2 regions of the Phenylobacterium koreense genome follow, and region 1 is predicted to be linked to the other one. Evidence: predicted binding sites of a transcription regulator. Region 1 holds the regulator's gene; the other holds the start of a gene.
What was found. The regulator HrcA, encoded in region 1, represses chaperone genes, less so after heat shock. The targets are predictions, from matches to a motif close to GTTAGCANTCNNNNNNNNNGANTGCTAAC.
Positions count from the first base shown of each region.

Region 1 (12,515 bases):
CCGCCGCCGCCGTGGCGCGCACGCCGCCGACCCGCGCCGTGGCCGGCATGCTGGCCGGGCTCGGGATCGCGGCGATGCACTATGTCGGCATGTCGGGCTATGTGACCGAGGGCCGGCTGAGCCGGGATCTCTCCCTGGTCGCCGCCTCCATCGCCATCGGGGCCGCGCTTGCCGCCGCCGCCATGTGGAAGGCCCAGCGAGCCCACAGCGCCGAGCGTCAGGTCATCGCAGGCCTGCTGCTCACCCTCTCGATCTGCGCCGTCCATTTCGGCGGCATGGCGGCCATCACCGTCATCCCCGACAGCAGCATCCAGGTCCCGGGCCAGATGCTGTCCTCGGTGATGATGACCCTGGCCGTCACCCTGATCGTCGGCCTCATCATGCTGGGGGGCCTGGCCGCCGTGCTCATCGAGGGCGCGGCCAACGCCCAGGCCCTGAACCGGCTCCGTCGCCTGGCCGACGCCGCTTATGAAGGCATAGTGGTGGTCCGCGGCGACCGCATCCAGGACGCCAACGCCGCCTTCTGCGCCATCTCCGCCGCCCAGATCGACGACCTGGTCGACCGGCCGCTGACCGAGATGCTCGACTTCGACGGCCTGCCGGTCGAGGGCCGGCGCGAGGGACGCCTGCGGCCCGTCGGCGGCGGCGCGGAAATCCCCGTCGAGGCCTTCGCCCGCGTCCTCGAGCCCGGCAAGGGCGAGGCGGCCGAGGACCTGACCGTGCTGGCCGTCCGCGACCTGCGCGAGCGCCGGACCGCCGAGGAGAAAATCCGCTATCTGGCCGAGCACGACGGCCTCACGGGCCTCGGCAACCGCAATGCCATGCAGAAGCGCCTGAGCCAGGCGCTCGAGCAGGCGGCGGCCTCCGGCGAGGCCCTGGCGGTCATCTGCATCGACCTCGACCACTTCAAGGAAGCCAACGACCTGCATGGCCACCAGGCCGGCGACGCCGTGCTGACCGCGACTGCCGAGCGCCTGCGGCGCACGGTGACCGCCCCGTCCTTCGCCGCGCGCCTGGGCGGCGACGAGTTCGTGGTGATCCAGATCGGCGCGGGCCACCAGCCCACCGCGGCCGCCGAGCTCTGCTCGACCCTGCTGGAGACTCTGAGCACGCCGGTGCTTTACCGCGACCAGAACCTGCGCATCGGCGCCAGCCTGGGCGTCAGCCTCTATCCCCACGACGGCGACACCGGCGGCGCGCTGCTCGCCAAGGCCGACATGGCCCTCTATCGGGCCAAGGACAGCGGCCGGGGCGTCTACGCCTTTTTCAAGCGCGAGATGGACGAGTCCATCCGCGAGCGTCGGGGCCTGGCGCGGGAGCTGCGCGAAGCGATCGCCACCGACGAACTGGTGCTGCACTACCAGCCGCTGGCCCGGGCCGAGGACGGCGCAGTCTGCGGCTTCGAGGCCCTGGTCCGCTGGCGACACCCGGTCCGCGGCCTGCTGCCGCCCATGGAGTTCATCCCGATCGCCGAGGAGAGCGGCCTGATCCTGCCGCTAGGCGAATGGGTGCTGCGCCAGGCCTGCGCCGACGCCGCGGCCTGGGACAATCCCTTGAGAATCGCGGTCAACCTCTCGCCGGTGCAATTGCATCAGCCGGACCTGCCGGCCCTGGTGCACAGTGTCCTCGTGGAAACCGGCTTGAACCCCTCGCGCCTCGAGCTCGAGATCACCGAGACCGCGCTCTTCAAGGACTTCCAGCGGGCCCTGGGCAACCTGCGCCGGCTGAAGGCGCTGGGCGTGCGCATCGCCATGGACGACTTCGGCACCGGCTTCTCGTCGCTCTCGACCCTGCAGTCGTTCCCGTTCGACAAGATCAAGATCGACAAGAGCTTCGTGGAGAACATCCACCGGCACGACCGCGCCACGGCGATCGTACGGGCGGTGCTGAGCCTTGGCCGCAGCCTCGACATCCCCGTCACCGCCGAGGGCGTGGAAACCCCTGAACAGCTCGAATTCCTCCGCGCTGAGGCCTGCGCCGAAGTGCAAGGCTACGCCATCGGCCGCCCAGCGCCTCTCGCGGCCGACGAGGAAGAAGCCCCCGCACGCCTAACCAGCCACCGCTAGTCCCCTCTGTGGGAGCGCGTCCCCCCTCACGACAGGGCCATGGCCCAACTCCGGCTCGGAAACCTCAACCCGCCGGACGGACGATCCGCGGGCCGAGATTGTTCACCACCGCCCGGGCGTCGAAGGCGCGCGGATCGTCGGCCGGCTTGGCGCCGCGATGCATGACGATCTCGGCGCTGGCTTCGAACTTGGTCACCGTGCGCACGTCGACGCTGTCGCTCCAGAAAGGCGAGCCCCAGTAGGGATCCCAGGTGCGCCAGCCAAAGCCGCCGCCGTAATAGCGCCAGGACGGACGCCAGTAGCCGTAGGCCGGGCCGTACCAGGGGCTGAAGAACGGATCGCGCTCGATATAGGTCCGGCGGTCCGCCTCGGTGCTGCGGTCGACGATGGAGAACCAGTCGAAACCCTGCTGGACGGTCAGTTCGGCCGCCCGATAGAGCAGATAGCCCTCGACGGTTTCACGCGAGGTCAGGCTGTTGCCGGCGAAATTGACCCGGAACCGGTTGGCTTCGATCTGCTGCTCGGAATAGCCGCCCGAGACCTGCTGGCCAGGAATGTTGGGCTGATAGGGCGTGGCCGTGGTGCAGGCGGCTGCCAGGCCGGCGAGCGCAAGGCTCGCGATGATGGCGACGGATTTGCGTGACATGACTTCGGACCCGAAAATCCCCGGACGCGGGGGAGGACTGCACCAGACGAAAACACCTGGACACAATTATGGTTGCGCTTGTTACGCTTGCCCAGCCTTGAGCGCGATCAACACCGCCGCGGTCATCAGCAGCAGGCCGACGACGACGGAGAATCCCTTGCGGAAACGCGGCTCGTTCATCCTTGCGGCCATCGCCGCGCCACCCAGGCCATAGGCGCTCATCGCCAGGACATCGAGGCTGAGCGTCGCGCAGGCGAAGGCCGCGAGCTGGGCCGGCAGCGGCCGGGCCGGGTCGAGGAACGGCGGCAGCACGGCGGTGAAGAAGAGGATCGCCTTCGGATTGGCGATCTGCACCGCGAACCCGTCCAGGAAGGCCGACCTGCCCCGCCGCGCCTCTGCGTGTCCGGCCGGCTCGCGCGCCTCGAACGCGCCCTTCAGCGACTTCAGCCCCAGCCAGGCGATATAGGCCGCCCCGCCGAACGCCAGCAGGTGAAAGACCTGCGGGAACGCCAGGATCAGCGCGCCCAGCCCCAGCGCCGCGGCGGCGAACCAGACCAGGGTCGCGGTGTTCATGCCCGCCACGCCGATCAGCGCCGCCACATTGCCGCGCTGCGCGCCCGTGGCGATGGAAAACAGGTTCGCCGGCCCAGGCGTGATCGCCATTACCGCCATCACCGTCAGGAAGGCGGCGTAGCGCGCGGGATCGACCGGAAGAGCCATCGTGGGAGGGGCCTGACGCAGAAATGCTGATTCCGCCCCGAGGTAATCCCCATTGCCTCCCTGGGGAAGCTCTGCGAATGCGCCCTGCGATGTGGAGGGGCGATGAGTCCTGAATTCTGGCTATACGGCGCTGTGGGCTTTGCGGCCCAGATCGTCGACGGTGCGCTGGGCATGGCCTACGGCGTCGTGTCAACGACGGTGCTGCTGGCCAACGGCGTGCCGCCGGCGAGCGCCTCTGCGAGCGTGCATGCGGCCAAGGTGTTCACCGGGGCGGCCTCGGCGATCTCGCACATCGCTCACCGCAACGTGGACTGGCGGCTGCTGGTGCTGCTGGCGGCCGGCGGCGTCGTGGGCGGCGTGGCCGGCACCTACCTGCTGACCTCGGTCGATGGCGACGCCATCAAACCCTATGTGGTCGCCTGGCTGGGCCTGATGGGCCTCGTCATCCTCTACCGAGCCTGGAAGGGCGTGCGGCCCAAGCCGTTCTCCTGGAAGTCGCCCCTCCCGCTGGGCCTGGTCGGCGGCTTCTTCGACGCCGTCGGCGGCGGCGGCTGGGGGCCGGTGGTGACCTCCACCCTGCTCGGTTCGGGCGCCGACCCGCGCAAGGCGATCGGCACCACCAACGCGGCGGAGGCCTTCGTCGCCGCAGCGGTGTCCGCCGCCTTCCTCGCCGCCCTGGTCAGCGGCCACTGGCGCACCGAGGGCCTCGCCGAGCACCTCTGGTCGGTGCTCGGCCTGATCGCCGGCGGGGTGGTCGCCGCCCCGATCGCCGGCTGGATGACCAAGGTCATGCCGCTGCGGGCGCTCACCTGGGTGGTCGGCCTGGTGGTCACGGGCCTGGCGATCTCCCAGGCCATCGTGCTGTTCCGCTAACCTGCGAAAGCCGTCCAGCCGATCCTGCCCGCCGCGCCCAGCAGCAGCACCGCCGTCGCCAGGAGGTGGATCAGGAAGCCCGCCTCGCGCTTCTTCGGATCGGCCACATAACCCAGGGCGTAGACGATCCGCCCGACGATCCACACCACGCCCATGGCGGCGGCGAAGAGCTCGTTCCAGTAGATGGCGAACAGCCACAGCCCCACCAGGAACGCCGGCAGCCATTCCAGGGTGTTGTAGTGCACCCGGATGTGCCGCTCGAGCACCGGGTCGCCGGTCATGGCCGGGGCGGCCACCCCGCTCTTCACCCGCGCCCGTCCGACCCGGATCCCCATCCATAGATAGACCAGTACGGCGGCGATGGTGACCAAGGCCACATAGCTGTGCGGTTGCATGTTCCCTCCCCACGGCCTTGCGCCGTAAGCCCGCGTCCGGTTCAGCTTGGCACGGCGAAGGGGCGCACGGAACCGTCCTTAGCCCCTCGCGCTAATACCGGGTCCACGGAAGATTGGGAGGCCCCGCCATGCAGGTCGACTCCGAAGCCATCCGCGATGTGTCCTACGACGCCGAGCGCGCCAAGCTCTTCGTCACCTTCATAGACGGCGACCGCTACGTCTATGTCGGCGTCCCCGGCGAGGTGCACCGAAGTTTCCTGGAAGCCGACTCCAAAGGCCAGTTCTTCGCCTACGAGATCCGCGACCAGTACCCCTACAACAAGGTCGACGCCGAGCCCGGGTGAAACCCGGACGCGTCACCGTCCGGCGACCAGCGGGAAGGCCCCGACCGCCATGGCGGCGACCAGCATCACCAGCGAGGTCGCCACCGCCCAGCGGGCGGTGAACTTCTGGTGCTCGCCGAACTCCACCCCGGCCAGGCTGACCAGCAGATAGGTCGAGGGCACCAGCGGGCTCAGCAGGTGCAGGGGCTGGCCGACCAGCGAAGCGCGGCCGATGGCCTGGGCGCTGATCCCGTAGTGCGAGGCGGTCTCGGCCAGGATCGGCGCCATGCCGAAATAGAAGGCGTCGTTGGAGACGAAGAAGGTCATCGGCAGGCTGATCAGCCCGGTGATCGGCGCCATGTACGGGCCCAGCGCCGGCGGGATCACCGCCAGCAGGCTGCGCGACATGTGCTCGACCATCCCGGTGCCGTTGAGGATGCCGGTGAAGATCCCGGCCGCGAAGATCAGCGAGACCACCGCCATGACATTGGCCGAGTGCGCCGCCACCCGCGCCTTCTGCTCGGCGATGCTGGGATAGTTGACCACGCCCGCGACGCAGAAGGCGGCCATGAACAGCACCGGCAGCGGCATCACGCCCAGCACCAGCAGCGCCATCAGGGCCGCCGTCAGCACGGCGTTGAACCAGATCAGCCGCGGCCGGCGCGCGGCGATGTCCGAGGAGACGGTGAACCCGCCATGGCCCACGTCGACGATCTCGTCGACGCCGGCGTCACCGGCGAGCCCCTCGCCGAAGACGGGCGCCTCCTCGCCCAGCCTCAGCGACCCGAGCCGCCGGCGCTCGTGGCGGCCGTAGAAATAGGCCAGCGCCAGCAGCCAGACGAAGGTGATCGCCATGGCCGGGATCATCGGCAGGAAGATCTCCGCGGCCTCGACCTGCAGGGCGGTGGCCACCCGCGCGGTCGGCCCGCCCCAGGGCGTCAGGTTCATCAGCCCGCTCGACAGCATGACCAGGCAGGCCATGATCAGCGGGTTGAGCCCCATCCGCCGATAGAGCGGCAGCAGGGCCGCGACGGTGATCATGTAGGTGGTGGAGCCGTCCCCATCGAGCGAGACCAGGGTCGCCAGCACCACCGTCCCGACCACGATCTTCACCGGGTCGCCGTGCACCAGCCGCAGCAGCAGGCCGACCAGCGGGTCGAACAGGCCGGAATCGATCATCAGCCCGAAATAGAGGATGGCGAACATCAGCAGCACGCCGGTCGGCGCGATCTTGCTGATGCCGTCCAGCATCATCGGCCCCAGGTCGCTCCCGAAGCCCGCCAGCAGGCCGAAGATGATCGGAACCGAGATCAGGGCCACCAGGGGCGTCAGCCGCCGCGTCATGATCAGCGTCATGAACGTCGCGACCATGGCGAAACCCATGACCGAAAGCATCACCCCCGACGCGCCCAAGACTCCACCCCCACCCTGACGAACCGCCCCGGCGTCCATGACCGCGCCGGGTTCGCCGCCTGGTCTTGCACCAAGCCGGCGCGGATCGCGAGACACGAATGGGGACCGGGACGGCGCCCCGGGCCTCCGCGCCGCCGGCGCCGGCGGCTCAGGTCAGGTCCGTGAACGGGTTGTGCGCCACCTCCCACAGATACCCGTCCGGATCGGCGAAATAGCCGGAATAGCCGCCCCAGAAGACCTCCTGCGGCGGCTTCACCGGCCTTGCGCCCACCGACACCGCCTGGGCGAAGACCGCGTCCACCGCCTCGCGGCTGGGGACGTTGTGCGCCAGGGTGACCCGCGCCTTACTTTCAGAAGTATATGCCTCTGTTCAGCGGCGGCTCGCCACTTCGGAGCATGTACGCGTGACGACGGTCCCGACCATCGATCCAACCAATCCCGACCAGCAAGTCTTCATCCTCACCCAGGAGCGGCTTCAGGTTCTTCTTGCCGTGTCTAACATCGAGTTCGACCTCATCGTTGTGGACGAGGCGCAAAACCTTTCGGACGGCGCCAGAGGCATGATCCTGCAGGAATGCCTTGAGCAGGCGGTGGCTCGCAAAGACAAGACGAGGGTCATCTTTCTAGCCCCTGGAGCAGAGGGCTTCGATGACGTCGCCCAAGCTGTCGGCATTAAAAAACTTCAGCCTTCGGTGTCTCTCCTGCCGTCCGTCATTCAGAACCGGATCCTGGTTAGCAAGGCTGCCGAACCCCGCAGCTTGAAGCTGCGGCTTCTAACAGCGCTTGGGTCGGTCGCATTGGGGACTTTGCAAAGCCAGCGAGGCTTTGATTTGCCGGCCAACCGGCTTGCAGCAGTTGCCCTTGAGCTTGGCAGAACAGGCGGCTCGCTGGTTTACGCGACTGGCCCTAAAGACGCGGAAAACGTAGCGCTGCAGCTCTTTCAGGACTGCAAGGACCAAGACAACAACCAGCTCCGCGACCTAGCTGAGTTTATCGAAAAGCATATTCATCCGCGCTATTCCCTGAGCGGCTTGGTGCGGCGAGGCGTGGCTTTCCACTATGGCAAGATGCCAACCCTCTTAAGAGAGGGGATTGAAAGTGCCTTCAAGTCCGGAGCCCTCAATTACCTAGTTTGCACGACGACACTCTTTCAGGGCGTCAATCTACCTGCACGCAACGTGTTCATAGACACTCCGACACGAGGGACGAGCTCACGACTGGAGCCGGCAGCGCTTTGGAATTTCGCGGGGCGTGCCGGCCGCATGAAGGCAGATATCGTTGGTAACGTGTTCCTGGTCGACTATGATGACTGGCCCGAACGGCCAATGAACAAGTTCGTAGGCTTTCGAATTGAGCCAGCTTTTTCGAAGGTGGCGACCGAGCGCCGAGACGACATTCTGCAGGCACTTTCGGGGGAGTTGCCACGGCAACTTCCGGGAAACGACGAGATTGCCAACGTGCGGGCGGCGGCCGGCCTCCTCATCGCCCGGGCCGCACGCGGCGACATAGAAATCTTCGCAGAGCGGTCTCTCAAATCCATCGATCTGCAGAAGCGCGGGGACCTAGTCGAAGCTGCGGAGCGAGCGAGCGAGGAGATTGCACTACCGGCCTCCCTCCTCGCGACAAACTGGACGATCGATCCATTCGGTCTCAAGCGCCTCTTCAACGAGCTAGTCGCCAAGATTTCCAATGATGAGATCGACACTCTCATTCCTCGAAATCCGCACGACTACTTGGCGGCGAAAGAGGCCTACGAATCCATTTTCATGAGGGTTCAGCGGCTGGTGAACCTTTCCGCGAGTAGGTTCCCCATCCTTGTCGCGGGAGTCGCCGTCAAGTGGATGCAGGGCAAGCCATATCCCGCGCTCTTGGCGGATGCCATCAAGAGAGCCGAGCGCGGCCGCAAGAAGAAGCTCAAGGAGTACGAAGAGGAGCTCATGCGAAACCCCAAAACTAGGAAGCGACCGCCCAAGCCGACCGACATCAATGATGTCATTCGGAAGGAGTTCGAGTTGATCGAGGATGTGATCCGCTTCCAATACGTTCAGTTGGGCAAGGCATACGTAGACGTGCTTAGCCACGCGTTGCGCCATACTGGTCGCGGTGACCGGGTAAAGGAGATCTTCGATTTCCCCCTCGCGCTGGAATTGGGTGTCTCAACGCGTTCAGGTTGGTCGTTTATGGAGCTGGGCCTGTCGCGCATCGCGGCTGCAGCGCTCGAGCCACATTTTCCAAATTCTGAGCTTGGCGTGGCTGAAGCCAGGGCGTGGCTCCGCGACCTGGACGTTACACCGCTGCGATTAAGCCGGGTCATTTTGGATGAGATTCAAGGCCTGGGTCTCGTGAAGGTGGCCGCGTAGACGAGGCTCGCTGCGGAGCTTTCAACGCCCAAGCCTCGTGTACTGAGGGGGCCAGCTTCGCGTGCGGACATGGAGCGGTCCGTCCCAAGGTCCGCTACGAGCCCACCGGTGAACCTGCGAGGCCGAACGAGACAACCGCCTTCTAAGCGGATGCTCAGCAGGTCGATTACCCGCTGTCTCGGCCCCGCCTCTCGCCCAGCCTACCCGCCAGTCACCGCCCGCTGCACCTCGCAAAGCTCCCCGATCCCCTTGCGGGCCAGCGAGAACAGCGCCTCGAACTCGCCTTGCGTGAACCCACGCTTTTCGCCGGTCGCCTGGATCTCGACGATGTCGCCCTTGCCGGTCAGCACGAAGTTGGCGTCGGCCTCGGCGTTGGAGTCCTCTTCGTATTCCAGGTCAAGCACCGGGATGCCCTTGAAGACGCCGCAGGAGATCGCCGCCACCTGGTCGAGGATCGGGTCCTTGGTGATCACGCCCTCGTCCAGGAGGTAGCGGGTCGCCATGCGCAGGGCCACCCAGGCGCCGGTGATGGCCGCGGTGCGGGTGCCGCCGTCGGCCTGGATCACGTCGCAGTCGATGGAGACCTGGCGCTCGCCCAGGGCCACCGGGTCCACCACCGCGCGCATGGAGCGGCCGATCAGCCGCTGGATCTCCTGGGTGCGGCCCGACTGCTTGCCCTCCGAGGCCTCGCGCCGGCCGCGGGTGTGGGTCGCGCGCGGCAGCATGCCGTACTCGGCCGTCACCCAGCCCACGCCGCGGCCGCGCATGAAGCCGGGCACCCGGTCCTCGACGCTGGCGGTGATCAGCACCTTGGTGTGGCCGAAGCTCGCCAGGCACGAGCCCTCCGCATAGCGGTTGACCCCCACTTCCAGCGTCACGGGGCGGAGCATGTCGGCGGTGCGGTCGGAGGGGCGCATGGTGGTCCTTGAAACGGAAGGGGTCTGGCGTCTTGCGTCGGGCGGCTTATCCTAGATGCGAGAGGTTCCGTCCATGGCCCTGACCGAGCTGCGCCGCCCCCCCGACCTGCCCATCGTGACCTACCCGTGGTGACCCACCCGCTGCTTTCCCCCGGCCCGTCGCTCGCCGAGCTGGACGAGCGGGCGCGCGACATCTTCCGCCGGGTCGTGGAGGGCTATCTGGAGACCGGGGAGCCGGTCGGCTCGCGCACCCTCTCCAAGGGCGGGGTCCACCTTTCCCCCGCCTCGATCCGCAACACCATGCAGGACCTGACCCATCTGGGCCTGCTGGGCGCGCCGCACGTCAGCGCCGGGCGCATCCCCACCCATGCGGGCCTGCGGCTGTTCGTCGACGGCCTGCTGGAGGTCGGCGACCTGCCCGAGGACGAGCGCCGCGAGATCGACGTGCGGCTGGCGACCAAGGGACGCAATTTCGAGGAGGCGCTGAACGAGGCCTCGGCCATCCTCTCGGGCCTGGCCGGCGGGGCCGGCATCGTCGTCACCCCGGCCCGGGACGCGGGCGTCAAGCACGTGGAGTTCGTCGCCCTCTCGGCCGAGCAGGCCCTGGCGATCATGGTCTTCGAGGACGGGGCGGTGGAGAACCGGCTGATGCGGCTGGCGGCCGGCGTCACGCCCTCCTCGCTGCAGGAGGCGTCCAACTTCATGAACGCCCGGCTGCGCGGCCGCACCCTGGTGGAGGCGGGCGTGGAGATCCGCGGCGAGCTGGAGGCTGCGCGCCGCCAGCTCAACGAGACCGCCGCGCGGCTGGTCGAAGAGGGCATGGCCGCCTGGAGCGGCGGCGGCGAGGACGAGGGCCGGGCCCTGATCGTGCGCGGCCGCGCCAACCTGCTGGGCGACCGCCAGGCGCTGGACGACCTCGAGCGCGTGCGCATGCTGTTCGACGATCTCGAACAAAAGGAACAGTTGATCGGTTTGCTGGATGACGTGCGCCAGGCCCAGGGCGTGCGCATCTTCATCGGCGCCGAGACACGGCTGTTTTCGCTTTCGGGTTCCGCCGTGATCGCCGCGCCCTATATGACGGGCCGACAGAAGGTGCTCGGGGCGATCGGCGTGATTGGCCCGGCGCGCCTGAATTATGCCAGGGTGATCCCGTTGGTGGACTATACCGCCCGGGTGCTGTCCCAGGTGACGAAAGCGTAGAGGAACAGAGAAAATGTCCGACGATCAAACGCCGGCCGAAGAAGTGAACGAAGTGGCGGACGCCGCGGCCGATGAACTCATCGCCCTGCGCGCCGAGAACCAGGCCCTCAAGGACCAGGTCCTGCGCGTGGCCGCCGACGCCGAGAACTCCAAGCGCCGCGCTGAGCGCGAGGCCAACGACGCGCGCGCCTTCGCTATCCAGAAGTTCGGCCGCGACCTGCTGGCCGTCGCCGACACCCTGGACCGCGCCCTGGCCTCCCCGGTCGACGATCCGGCGGTGAAGAACTTCGTGGTCGGCATGGAGATGACCCACAAGTCGCTCATGACCGCCTTCGAGAACAACGGCCTCAAGAAGATCGACCCGGCCAAGGGCGAGAAGTTCGACCCCCACCAGCACCAGGCGATGATGGAGCAGCCCTCGGCCGAGGTCGCCGCCGGCGGCGTGATCCAGGTGCTGCAGCCGGGCTACGAGCTGCTCGGCCGCCTGATCCGCCCGGCCATGGTGGTGGTCGCGGCCAAGGGCTCGGGCGGCGAGGCTCCCTCCGGCGGCGACGGCGCATCGGGCGCCAACCCCTACGCCGCTGGCGGCGGCGAGTCCGGCGGCTCGGTGGACACCAAGGCGTAAGAGTCGAGCTCCCCGGCGTGACGCCTTCGTTCCGCTCTCTTCAGATCGTCATCCCCGGCCGCGCCAGCGTGCCGGGGATCCATAAACACGACCGTCTCCGGCGACCCTCGGCGTCCATGGATGGCCCGGGGGCCCGACGGCCCGGCCATGACGAGCCGGAAGCAGAGTTCCAAGCGAAAGAGTTCCCGGAGAGCGTAAGCTGAAACACCTTATGTACCGCGAGCGCGCCCTCGCGTCCGGCCTCTCGACCGTGGCCGGCTTCGTGGACGGCGTCGGCTTCCTGATCACCGGCGGCTTCTTCGTCTCGTTCATGAGCGGCAACTCGACGCGCCTGGCGGTCAGCCTGGCCGAGGGTTCGCCCTCGGCCTTCCTGGCGCTGGGCCTGATCGGCAGCTTCGTGCTCGGCGTTTCCGCCGGCGCCGTCGTGGGGCGCAAGGCTCCGCGCCGGGCGCCGGCCGTGCTCGGCTTCGTGACCCTGCTGCTGGTCATCGCCGCCGCGATCAGCCCGGACAAGGCGCACCCGGCCGCGATCTTCCTGCTCGCCTTCGCCATGGGCGCGGAGAACACGGTCTTCGCTTCGAACGGCGAGGTGCGGTTCGGGGTGACCTACATGACCGGCGCCCTGGTCAAGTTGGGCAAGGGCCTGACCGCCGCGGTGCTCGACCGCAACTTCACCGCCTGGGTCTCGCCCTTCATCCTCTGGTTCGGCCTGATCAGCGGCGCGGCCCTCGGGGCGGTCGCCTTCGACCGCCTGGGCGCCCAGGCGCTGTGGATCGCCGCCGGCCTGATGGGCTTCCTGACCCTGATGGCCAGCGCCGCCATTCCCGAGGAGACCCGGACCCAGGCGCAGGTTTCGGATTGATCCGAGGGGTTGCCGATCACAACCTGCAGTTTGGTGACAACTCCTTCTAAATATTGACGTTATCCGACTCCGGGCGTAGGCTGCGCCATAGAACATAAGGGAGCGGAACGTGTTG
Region 1 is NZ_JBEPLU010000001.1:1,862,442-1,874,956, reverse strand. It holds gene ABID41_RS09310 (bifunctional diguanylate cyclase/phosphodiesterase) at 1-2,066, shown strand, start outside; gene ABID41_RS09305 (CC0125/CC1285 family lipoprotein) at 2,131-2,712, opposite strand; gene ABID41_RS09300 (LysE family translocator) at 2,794-3,432, opposite strand; gene ABID41_RS09295 (sulfite exporter TauE/SafE family protein) at 3,535-4,305, shown strand; gene ABID41_RS09290 (MAPEG family protein) at 4,302-4,700, opposite strand; gene ABID41_RS09285 (KTSC domain-containing protein) at 4,829-5,044, shown strand; gene ABID41_RS09280 (CitMHS family transporter) at 5,057-6,418, opposite strand; gene ABID41_RS09275 (VOC family protein) at 6,585-6,767, opposite strand; gene ABID41_RS09270 (helicase-related protein) at 6,841-8,796, shown strand; gene rph (ribonuclease PH) at 8,997-9,713, opposite strand; gene hrcA (heat-inducible transcriptional repressor HrcA) at 9,840-10,913, shown strand; gene grpE (nucleotide exchange factor GrpE) at 10,927-11,538, shown strand; gene ABID41_RS09250 (YoaK family protein) at 11,750-12,400, shown strand.

Region 2 (8,740 bases), 210 kb from region 1:
GACGCCGTCCTGGACCAGGTCGACGTACTGCTCGGTCTGGGCGTTGAAGCCGAAGGTCGCCGAGTCGTTCTCGAGGATCTTGCCGACCACGATCGAGCCTTCGACCCCGGCGTTTTCCACGATCTGACGGATCGGGGCCTGCAGGGCGCGGCGCACGATGGCGACGCCGGCGTCCTGGTCGGAGTTGTCGCCCTTCAGGCCGTCGAGGATCTTGGAGGCCTTCAGCAGGGCCACGCCGCCGCCGGGGACAATGCCTTCTTCCACCGCAGCGCGGGTGGCGTTCAGGGCGTCGTCGACGCGGTCCTTCTTTTCCTTCACTTCGACTTCGGTCGCGCCGCCGACGCGGATGACCGCGACGCCGCCGGCCAGCTTGGCCAGACGCTCTTGCAGCTTTTCCTTGTCGTAGTCGGAGGTGGTTTCTTCGATCTGACGCTTGATCTGGCCGATGCGGGCTTCGATCGCGTCCTTGGCGCCGACGCCATCCACGATGGTGGTGTCGTCCTTGGTGATCGAGACCTTCTTGGCGCGGCCGAGCATGTCGAGGGTGACGTTCTCGAGCTTGATGCCCAGGTCTTCGCTGATCAGCTCGCCGCCGGTCAGGATGGCGATGTCTTCCAGCATGGCCTTGCGGCGGTCGCCGAAGCCCGGCGCCTTGACGGCCGCGACCTTCAGGCCGCCGCGGAGCTTGTTGACCACCAGGGTGGCCAGGGCTTCGCCTTCGACGTCTTCAGCGATGATGAGCAGCGGGCGGCCCGACTGGACCACGGCTTCCAGCACCGGCAGCAGCGGCTGCAGCGAGGAGACCTTCTTTTCGAAGAGCAGGATGAGCGGCTCGTCGAGCTCGACTTCCATCTTGTCGGCGTTGGTGATGAAGTACGGCGACAGGTAGCCGCGGTCGAACTGCATCCCCTCGACGACGTCGAGTTCGGTTTCCAGGCTCTTGGCTTCTTCGACGGTGATGACGCCTTCGTTGCCGACCTTGGCCATGGCCTTGGCGATCATTTCACCGACTTCGGTGTCGCCGTTGGCCGAGATGGTGCCGACCTGAGCGATTTCCGAGTTGGTGGTGACCTTCTTGGCCGAACCCTTGATCTCTTCGATGACCTTGGCGACCGCCTTGTCGACGCCGCGCTTCAGGTCCATCGGGTTCATGCCGGCGGCGACCGACTTCAGGCCTTCGACGACGATGGCCTGGGCCAGCACGGTGGCGGTGGTGGTGCCGTCGCCGGCGCGGTCGTTGGTCTTGGAGGCGACTTCGCGGATGAGCTGGGCGCCGAGGTTTTCGAACTTGTCAGCCAGTTCGATTTCCTTGGCGACCGAGACGCCGTCCTTGGTCGAGCGCGGGGCGCCGAAGGACTTTTCGATGACGACGTTGCGGCCCTTGGGGCCGAGGGTCACCTTCACCGCGTTGGCGAGGGTGTTGACGCCGCGCAGCATGCGGTCGCGCGCGTCGGAGGAGAAATAGACGTCTTTAGCGGCCATTTTTCTGCTCTTTCAAATGAGATGGATGGGGAGGGAAGGCGTCGAGGGTGGTTATTCGACCACGCCGAGGACGTCGCTTTCCTTCATGATCAGCAGGTCCTGACCGTCGATCTTGACCTCGGTGCCCGACCACTTGCCGAACAGGATGCGGTCGCCGGCCTTCAGGTCGAGGGCGTGGATCTTGCCGCTGTCGTCACGGGCGCCGGGGCCGACGGCGACGACTTCGCCTTCCTGCGGCTTTTCCTTGGCGGTGTCGGGGATGATGATCCCGCCCTTGGTCTTCTCTTCTTCCTCGACGCGCTTCACGAGGACGCGGTCTCCCAGAGGACGAAACGCCATATGTATGTCTCCGTTCGGGACGGTTGAAATGCCTGGTGGTCAGCCCCCGCGACGCGGCCGTTAGCAGCCGCAGCCCCTGAGTGCTAACGCAGGGCGGAGGTAGGCAAGGGGCCTTGGGGAGTCAAGCGCGCGGGGCGCCGTTTTTCCGCCTCGCTGCTGACAGTTTCGGGCCGGCGGCGCGTTAAGCCTGGCGCAGGCAAGCTCAAGGAGGCCCGCATGCTCGATCATCTTGGTCTGACCGTCAGCGACTTCAAGGCGGCGAGGGCCTTCTACGACCAGGCGCTGGCGCCGCTCGGCATCGGCGTGGTGATGGAGGTGAGCCCCGAGCAGACCGGCGGCTCGGCCCACGCCGGCTATGGCGAAGCGGGCCGGCCGGACTTCTGGATCGGGACCGGCGGAAGCGCCAGCGGCCACGTGCACGTGGCCTTCACCGCCAAGGACCGGGCGAGCGTCGACGCCTTCTACGCCGCGGCGATCGCCGCCGGTGGCCGGGACAACGGCCCGCCGGGCCTGCGAGAGCACTATCACCCGAACTATTACGGGGCCTTCGTCCTCGATCCCGACGGCCACAACATCGAGGCCGTCTGCCACGCGGGGTGAATTGTGAGGAATTCGAGGCGAGGAGGCCTAGCGATACCGACCGGTCACTCCCATCTGCGGGCTATGCGGTTGATCCTCAAACTCTCCCCGGCGATTGCGGTGTTGGCCCTGGCGGTGGCGATGGTCCTGCTGAGCCAGCGCGCGCCGCTGTACGCCTGACCGGAAATCTCTCCCGGCCATCGGGCCCGGTCTTGCTTCGCAAACCGAAATGACGCCGCATTTGGGGCGGTCGAGCGCACCTTGGAGCGAGCATCTTCGCGTGAGCTTGACGCGTGGTTCCGCCTGACGGCGTAAAAATTAAACGCTTGTTTGATTTTCGCCAAGGAAGCGTCCAGAGTTGCCCTCCAACTGCGAGGCGCGACCTTCGCCGGCGCTCAAGGGAGAGACCAGATGACCATGACCGCGGACCGCCCCCAATCCAGCTTTACGCTCACCCCCCAGGACGAGCTCAACGACCTGCGGATGTCCGACAAGGCCATGCCGCTGCTGAACAAGGTTCGCGAGTTCATCAAGGACGTGGTCCAGCCGATGAGCGAGGAATTCCATCGCCTGGGCGAAGGCAAGACCGACATCTGGAGCTACGCGCCGGGCCAGCTCGAAGTGCTGGAAGCGGCCAAGGACAAGGCCAAGGCCGCGGGCTTGTGGAACTTCTTCCTGCCGGACGCCCACACCGGCGAGGGCCTGTCGAACCTCGACTACGCCTATATCGCCGTCGAACTCGGCAAGAACCCGATGTCGTCGGAAGTGATGAACTGCGCCGCGCCCGACACCGGCAACATGGAAGTGCTCGAGCGCGTCGGCACGCCCGAGCAGAAGGAGAAGTGGCTGAAGCCGCTGCTCGAAGGCAAGATCCGCTCGGCCTTCGCCATGACCGAGGTCAACGCCGCCTCGTCCGACGCCAAGAACATCAACACCCGCGCCACACTGGTCGGCGACGAGTACGTGATCAACGGCGAGAAGCACTACATCTCCGGCGCCGGCGATCCGCGCTGCAAGGTGATGATCACCATGGTGCAGACGAGCCCGGACGGCCCGCCGCACCTGCGCCAGTCGCAGATCCTGGTGCCCACCGACGCGCCCGGCCTGAAGATCGTCGGGCCGATGAACGTGTTCGGCGATCCGGACGCGCCGCACGGCCACATGCACATCGTGTTCGACAACGTGCGGGTGCCGGCCTCCAACATGCTGCTGGGCGAAGGCCGCGGCTTCGAGATCAGCCAGCTTCGCCTGGGCCCGGGCCGTATCCACCACTGCATGCGCGCCATCGGCCAGGCCGAGAAGGCCCTCGACCTGCTGGTCAACCGCGGCCTGACCCGCGAGGCGTTCGGCAAGCCGATCATCCAGCTCGGCGGCAATATCGAGATCGTCAGCCGCGCGCGCATCGAGATCGAGGCCATGCGCCTGATGGTCCTGAAGGCGGCCAAGGCGATGGACGTGCTGCCGCGCGAAGAGGCCCGGATCTGGATCCACATGGTCAAGGCGATGGTGCCCGAGCGCGTCTGCAAGATCATCGACCAGGCGATCCAGATGCACGGCGCCCTGGGCGTTTCCCAGAAGACCCCGCTGGCCCGGATGTACACCTCGACCCGCACCCTGCGCCTGGCCGACGGCCCGGACGAGGTGCACCACATGGTGGTCGGCCGCCACGAGGTCCGCCGCTTCCGCGAGATGCCGCAGGACCCGTCCACCGCGGCGGTGTTCCGCAACTGATCTTCGGGCGTCAGGCCTGAACCGAGAGCCCCGGCGGAAACGCCGGGGCTTTTTCGTGGCGTCTGGACGCGCTCGACGGCTGCGCTTGGGGCGGGTAGACCCAGACGGCATGAGTTTCTCCATCCGCCGATCCAGCGTCTGATGGCCCTGCCCGCAGCGCTCTTCGTCATCGCCGCGGCCTTCTTGACGGCGACGCTGTCGGGGGTGTTCGGCATGGCCGGCGGGCTGGTGCTGATGGGCGTGCTGCCGCTGGTCATGCCGGTCTCGGCCGCCTTCGTGACCCATGGGCTGCTGCAACTGGCGTCGAACGGCTGGCGGGCGGCGCTGCACAGCCGGCACGTTCGCTGGGGGATCGTCGGCTGGTACGCAGCGGCCGCGGCCGTGGCGGCGGGGGTGGTGGCGCTGATCTCGGTCGTGCCCTCCAAGCCGGTGCTCTACCTGCTGATGGGGCTGGTGCCGGGCCTGCTGTGGCTGCCGCAGCGCTGGATCAGGCTGGACGCGGCCAATCCGCCCCAGGCCTTCGTCTCCGGCCTGATGGTGACGGGCCTGAACCTGACGGCGGGGGTCTCCGGCCCGCTGCTGGACATCTTCTTCGTCCGCACCGGCCTGACCCGGCACGCGATCGTGGCCACCAAGGCCGCGACCCAGGTCTTCTCGCACCTGTCCAAGATCCTGGTCTACGGCACGCCGCTGCTGACCAATCCGAACAAGGACCTGCCGCCCTGGTGGATGTTCGCCATCGCCGTCCCGCTCTCGATGGCCGGGACGGTGGTGGGCGGGCGCATCCTCGACCGGATGAGCGACGTGAACTTCCGCAACTGGACGCGGTGGATCGTGAGCGGGATCGGGGCGCTGTACCTCGTCCAGGCGGCGCAGTTGTTCCTGCGGGGGTGAAGGCTGCGTGAGGCGAGCTCACGGCGGCCATCAGGCGTTCATGGAGCCCGGTTTCGGCCTGTGGCCGAAACCGGGATGACACATGAGGTTAGACGACCAGCCGTCAGGCGCTGGCGGCGGTGCGTTCCTTGGTTTCGGCGAAGAACACCTGCGAGGCGTGTTCGGCGACGTCCTGGGCCGTGTAGGGGCGGCCGGGGTTGTAGCCTTCGGTCTGGACCATCTTGATCTCGCGCACGCCGCGGGAGGAGACGCCCAGCACCTTGCCGGTGTGGTCGGCGGCCAGGTCGGAGGCCATGAACAGCACGCCGGGCGCGACGTTCTCGGGCAGCGACATGGGGTCAGGTTCCTGGCCCTGGCGGCCGGGCAGGTCGGCGGTCATGCGGGTGAAGGCGCCAGGGGCCAGGCCCATGACGCGGATGCCGTACTTGCGTCCCTCGATGGAGAGCACGCGCATGAAGCCGTAGATGCCGGCCTTGGCCGCGCCGTAGTTCGACTGGCCGAAGTTGCCGTAGAGGCCGGAGGTCGAGGAGGTCATGATGATGACGCCGGGCTTGCCGTTGTCCTTCATCCATTTCCACACCGGCATGGTGCAGCAGTAGGTTCCCTTGAGGTGGACCTTCACCACCAGGTCCCAGTCCTGCTCGGAGGTGTTGGCGAAGCTCTTGTCGCGCAGGATGCCGGCGTTGCAGACCAGGATGTCGATCTGGCCGAAGTTGTCCAAGGCGGCCTTCAGGATGTTCTCGCCGCCCTGCATGGTGGACACGTCGTCGGCGTTGGCGACCGCCTTGCCGCCAGCCGCGATGATGTCGTCGACGACCTTCTGAGCCGCGCCCTTGTCGGAGCCCGAGCCGTCACGCGGCCCGCCCAGGTCGTTGACCACGACCGACGCGCCCTCCTTTGCGAAAAGCTTGGCGTAGGCTTCGCCCAATCCGCCGCCCGCGCCGGTAATGATGGCGACCTTGCCGTCGAGCAGACCCATCTGCAGTCCTCCTAATGATCTAATTATACGGGCATCATCGGCCGGGCGGGCGCGGGATGGCAAGGGGCCGTCTGCCCCTACGTCATCGGGAGGGATGACCTCGGTCCTTCTCCGGCGAGGGGGAAGGAAAGGGCGGCCTCAGCCCTTCTTCTTGCGGCGGGCCTGGAAGAAGCTTTTCAGCAGGGCCGAGCTTTCTTCGGCCAGGACGCCGCCGGTGACGGCGGGGCGCCAGTGGCAGGTGGGCTGTTCGAAGAAGCGGGGGCCGTGGACGACGGCGCCGCCCTTGGGGTCTTCGGCCCCGAAGACGACGCGGCCGATGCGGGCGTGGCTGATGGCCCCGGCGCACATGGCGCAGGGCTCCAGGGTGACCACCAGGGTGAGGTCGGTCAGGCGGTAATTGCCGAGCTTTTTCGCAGCCTCGCGCAGGGCGACGATCTCGGCGTGGGCGGTGGGATCGTGCGCCCCGATGGGGCCGTTGGCGCCCACGGCGATGACCTTGCCCGTCGCCGGATCGACGACGACGGCGCCGACAGGAGTCTCTCCGCGTGACGCAGCGTCTTGCGCCGCCGCGAGCGCGATGCGCATGGTGCGATGATCATGATCCACGACCCCCAACGAAACGATGAGACCGCCTCCGGTCAAGGTGAGCGCGTCGCAAAGGCTCTGGCGCGAGCAGGCGTAGCCTCTCGGCGAGATGTCGAAAAACTCATTGAGGAGGGCCGTGTGGCCCTCAATGGCCAGGTGCTGACCACCCCCGCGGTGAAGGTGGAGCCGGGCGATATCCTGACCGTCGACGGGGAGGTGGTGGACGCCGCCGAGCCCACGCGGCTGTTCCGCTATCACAAGCCGGTGGACCTCCTGACGACCCACCGCGACCCGCAGGGGCGGCCGACGGTGTTCGACGCCCTGCCGCCGGGCCTGCCGCGGCTGATCTCGATCGGGCGGCTGGACATCAATTCCGAAGGCCTGCTGCTGCTGACCAACGACGGCGAGCTGGCCCGGGCGCTGGAGCAGCCGACGACCGGAATCGTGCGGCGCTACCGGGTTCGGGCCCGCGGCAGAGTGACCCAGGCCGACCTCGACAAGCTGCAGGACGGCGTGACCGTCGAGGGCGTGAAGTACGGCCCCATCGACGCCAAGATCGACAAGGCCAAGGACGGCCCGCAGGGGGCCAACGTCTGGATCACCGTCACCCTGGCCGAGGGCAAGAACCGCGAAGTGCGCCGGGTGCTGAAGTCGGTGGGCCTGGAGGTCGGGCGGCTGATCCGCATGTCCTATGGCCCGTTCGTGCTGGGCTCGCTGCCGATCGGCCAGATCGAGGAGGTCGGCCCGCGGGTGATCCGCGAGCAACTGGCCGAGCACATCGCGCCGGAAAACCTGCCCAACGGCGACCGGCCCTCGTTCAAGGCCCCGAAGGCTCCGGCCGGCGCCCACGCGGTGCATGACGGCACCGGCCGCCGTGGCGCGGGCGCGCGTCCCGAGGGCGAGGCCGAGGCCAAGAAGAAGCCGGCCTACAAGGAAGGCTGGGCGCGTCCGAAGGTGGAGATCAAGTCGCCGGCCGTGAAGCGCCGCCGGGCGCCGCGTCCAGGCGAGGAGCAGGCGCCGGCCGTCCCGGTGGCCCCGCGCCGCCGCTCGTCGCGGATTCCGGGGGACACGCCGGGCAGCATCCGCACCTATTCGCCGGGCGATCCGCTGGCTCCGCCGCCGCCCGCGCGGCCAGCCCCCAAGCGCAAGGCCCCGCCGCGCGCCGCCGCCGCGGGTCCGGCCCGGACCGAGCGCTTCGAGAAGGGCCCCCGTCGTGAGGGACCGCCGCGTGGCGATGGGCCGAGGACCAAGGGCGCGACCCTCATCGAGCGCGGCCCGCGCAATGTCGACGGCAAGCCCGCCCGCCCGCGCGGCGCCGCCGGGCCTCGCGGCGAAGGGCGTGGCGACGCGCCCCGCGCCTGGGGCGGCCCGCCGCGCGGCCCGCGCAGCGACGCGCCCCGCGGTGAGCGTTCCGCGCGTCCGGACTTCCGCGGCGAGGGACGCCCCCCGCGCGAAGGGCGTCCGGAAGGGCGCGCCGAAGGCCGGCCGCCGCGCGACGACACGCGTCCGCGTTCGGGCCCGCCGAAAGGCCCGCCCAAGGGCCGCGGTGGTCCTGGCGGCCCGCGCTTTGATGGGCCCCGCTCCGCTGGCCCGCGATCCGAGGGGCCTCGTCATGATGGTCCGCGTCCGAGCGGCCCGCGTGCTGGTGGCCCCCGCTCGGGCGGTCCGCGCTCCGGACCGCGCCCAGGCGGCCCGCGGGGACCTAAGCGGGACGACTGATGCGCATCGTTTCGGGAGAGTTCCGCGGCAAGGCCATCGTCACGCCGCAGGGTGACCGCACGCGCCCGACGTCCGACCGGGCGCGGCAGGCGATCTTCAACATCCTCGAGCACGCGGCCTGGTCGCCGGGCCTGCGGGACAAGCGGATCATCGACCTGTTCGCAGGGTCCGGGGCGCTGGGCTTCGAGGCCCTGTCGCGGGGCGCGGCCTTCTGCCTGTTCGTCGAGACCGACGAGCAGGCGCGCGGCGCGATCCGCCAGAACGTCGACGCCATGGGCCTGTTCGGACGCACGCGGGTGCATCGCCGGGACGCCACCGACCTTGGCCAGCGGCCTGGCGCCGACGGTCCGGCCTTCGACCTCGCCTTCCTCGACCCACCCTATGGCAAGGGGCTGGGCGAGACCGCGCTGGCCAAGCTGGCGGCCGGGGGCT
Region 2 is NZ_JBEPLU010000001.1:2,070,784-2,079,523, forward strand. It holds gene groL (chaperonin GroEL) at 1-1,482, opposite strand, end outside; gene groES (co-chaperone GroES) at 1,534-1,821, opposite strand; gene ABID41_RS10405 (VOC family protein) at 2,038-2,421, shown strand; gene ABID41_RS10410 (acyl-CoA dehydrogenase family protein) at 2,818-4,131, shown strand; gene ABID41_RS10415 (sulfite exporter TauE/SafE family protein) at 4,273-5,025, shown strand; gene ABID41_RS10420 (SDR family oxidoreductase) at 5,129-6,004, opposite strand; gene tadA (tRNA adenosine(34) deaminase TadA) at 6,143-6,589, opposite strand; gene ABID41_RS10430 (pseudouridine synthase) at 6,602-8,308, shown strand; gene rsmD (16S rRNA (guanine(966)-N(2))-methyltransferase RsmD) at 8,308-8,740, shown strand, end outside.
Region 2: a site for HrcA is predicted at 1,881-1,909, ahead of groES (co-chaperone GroES). Genes of this name have one in related genera too.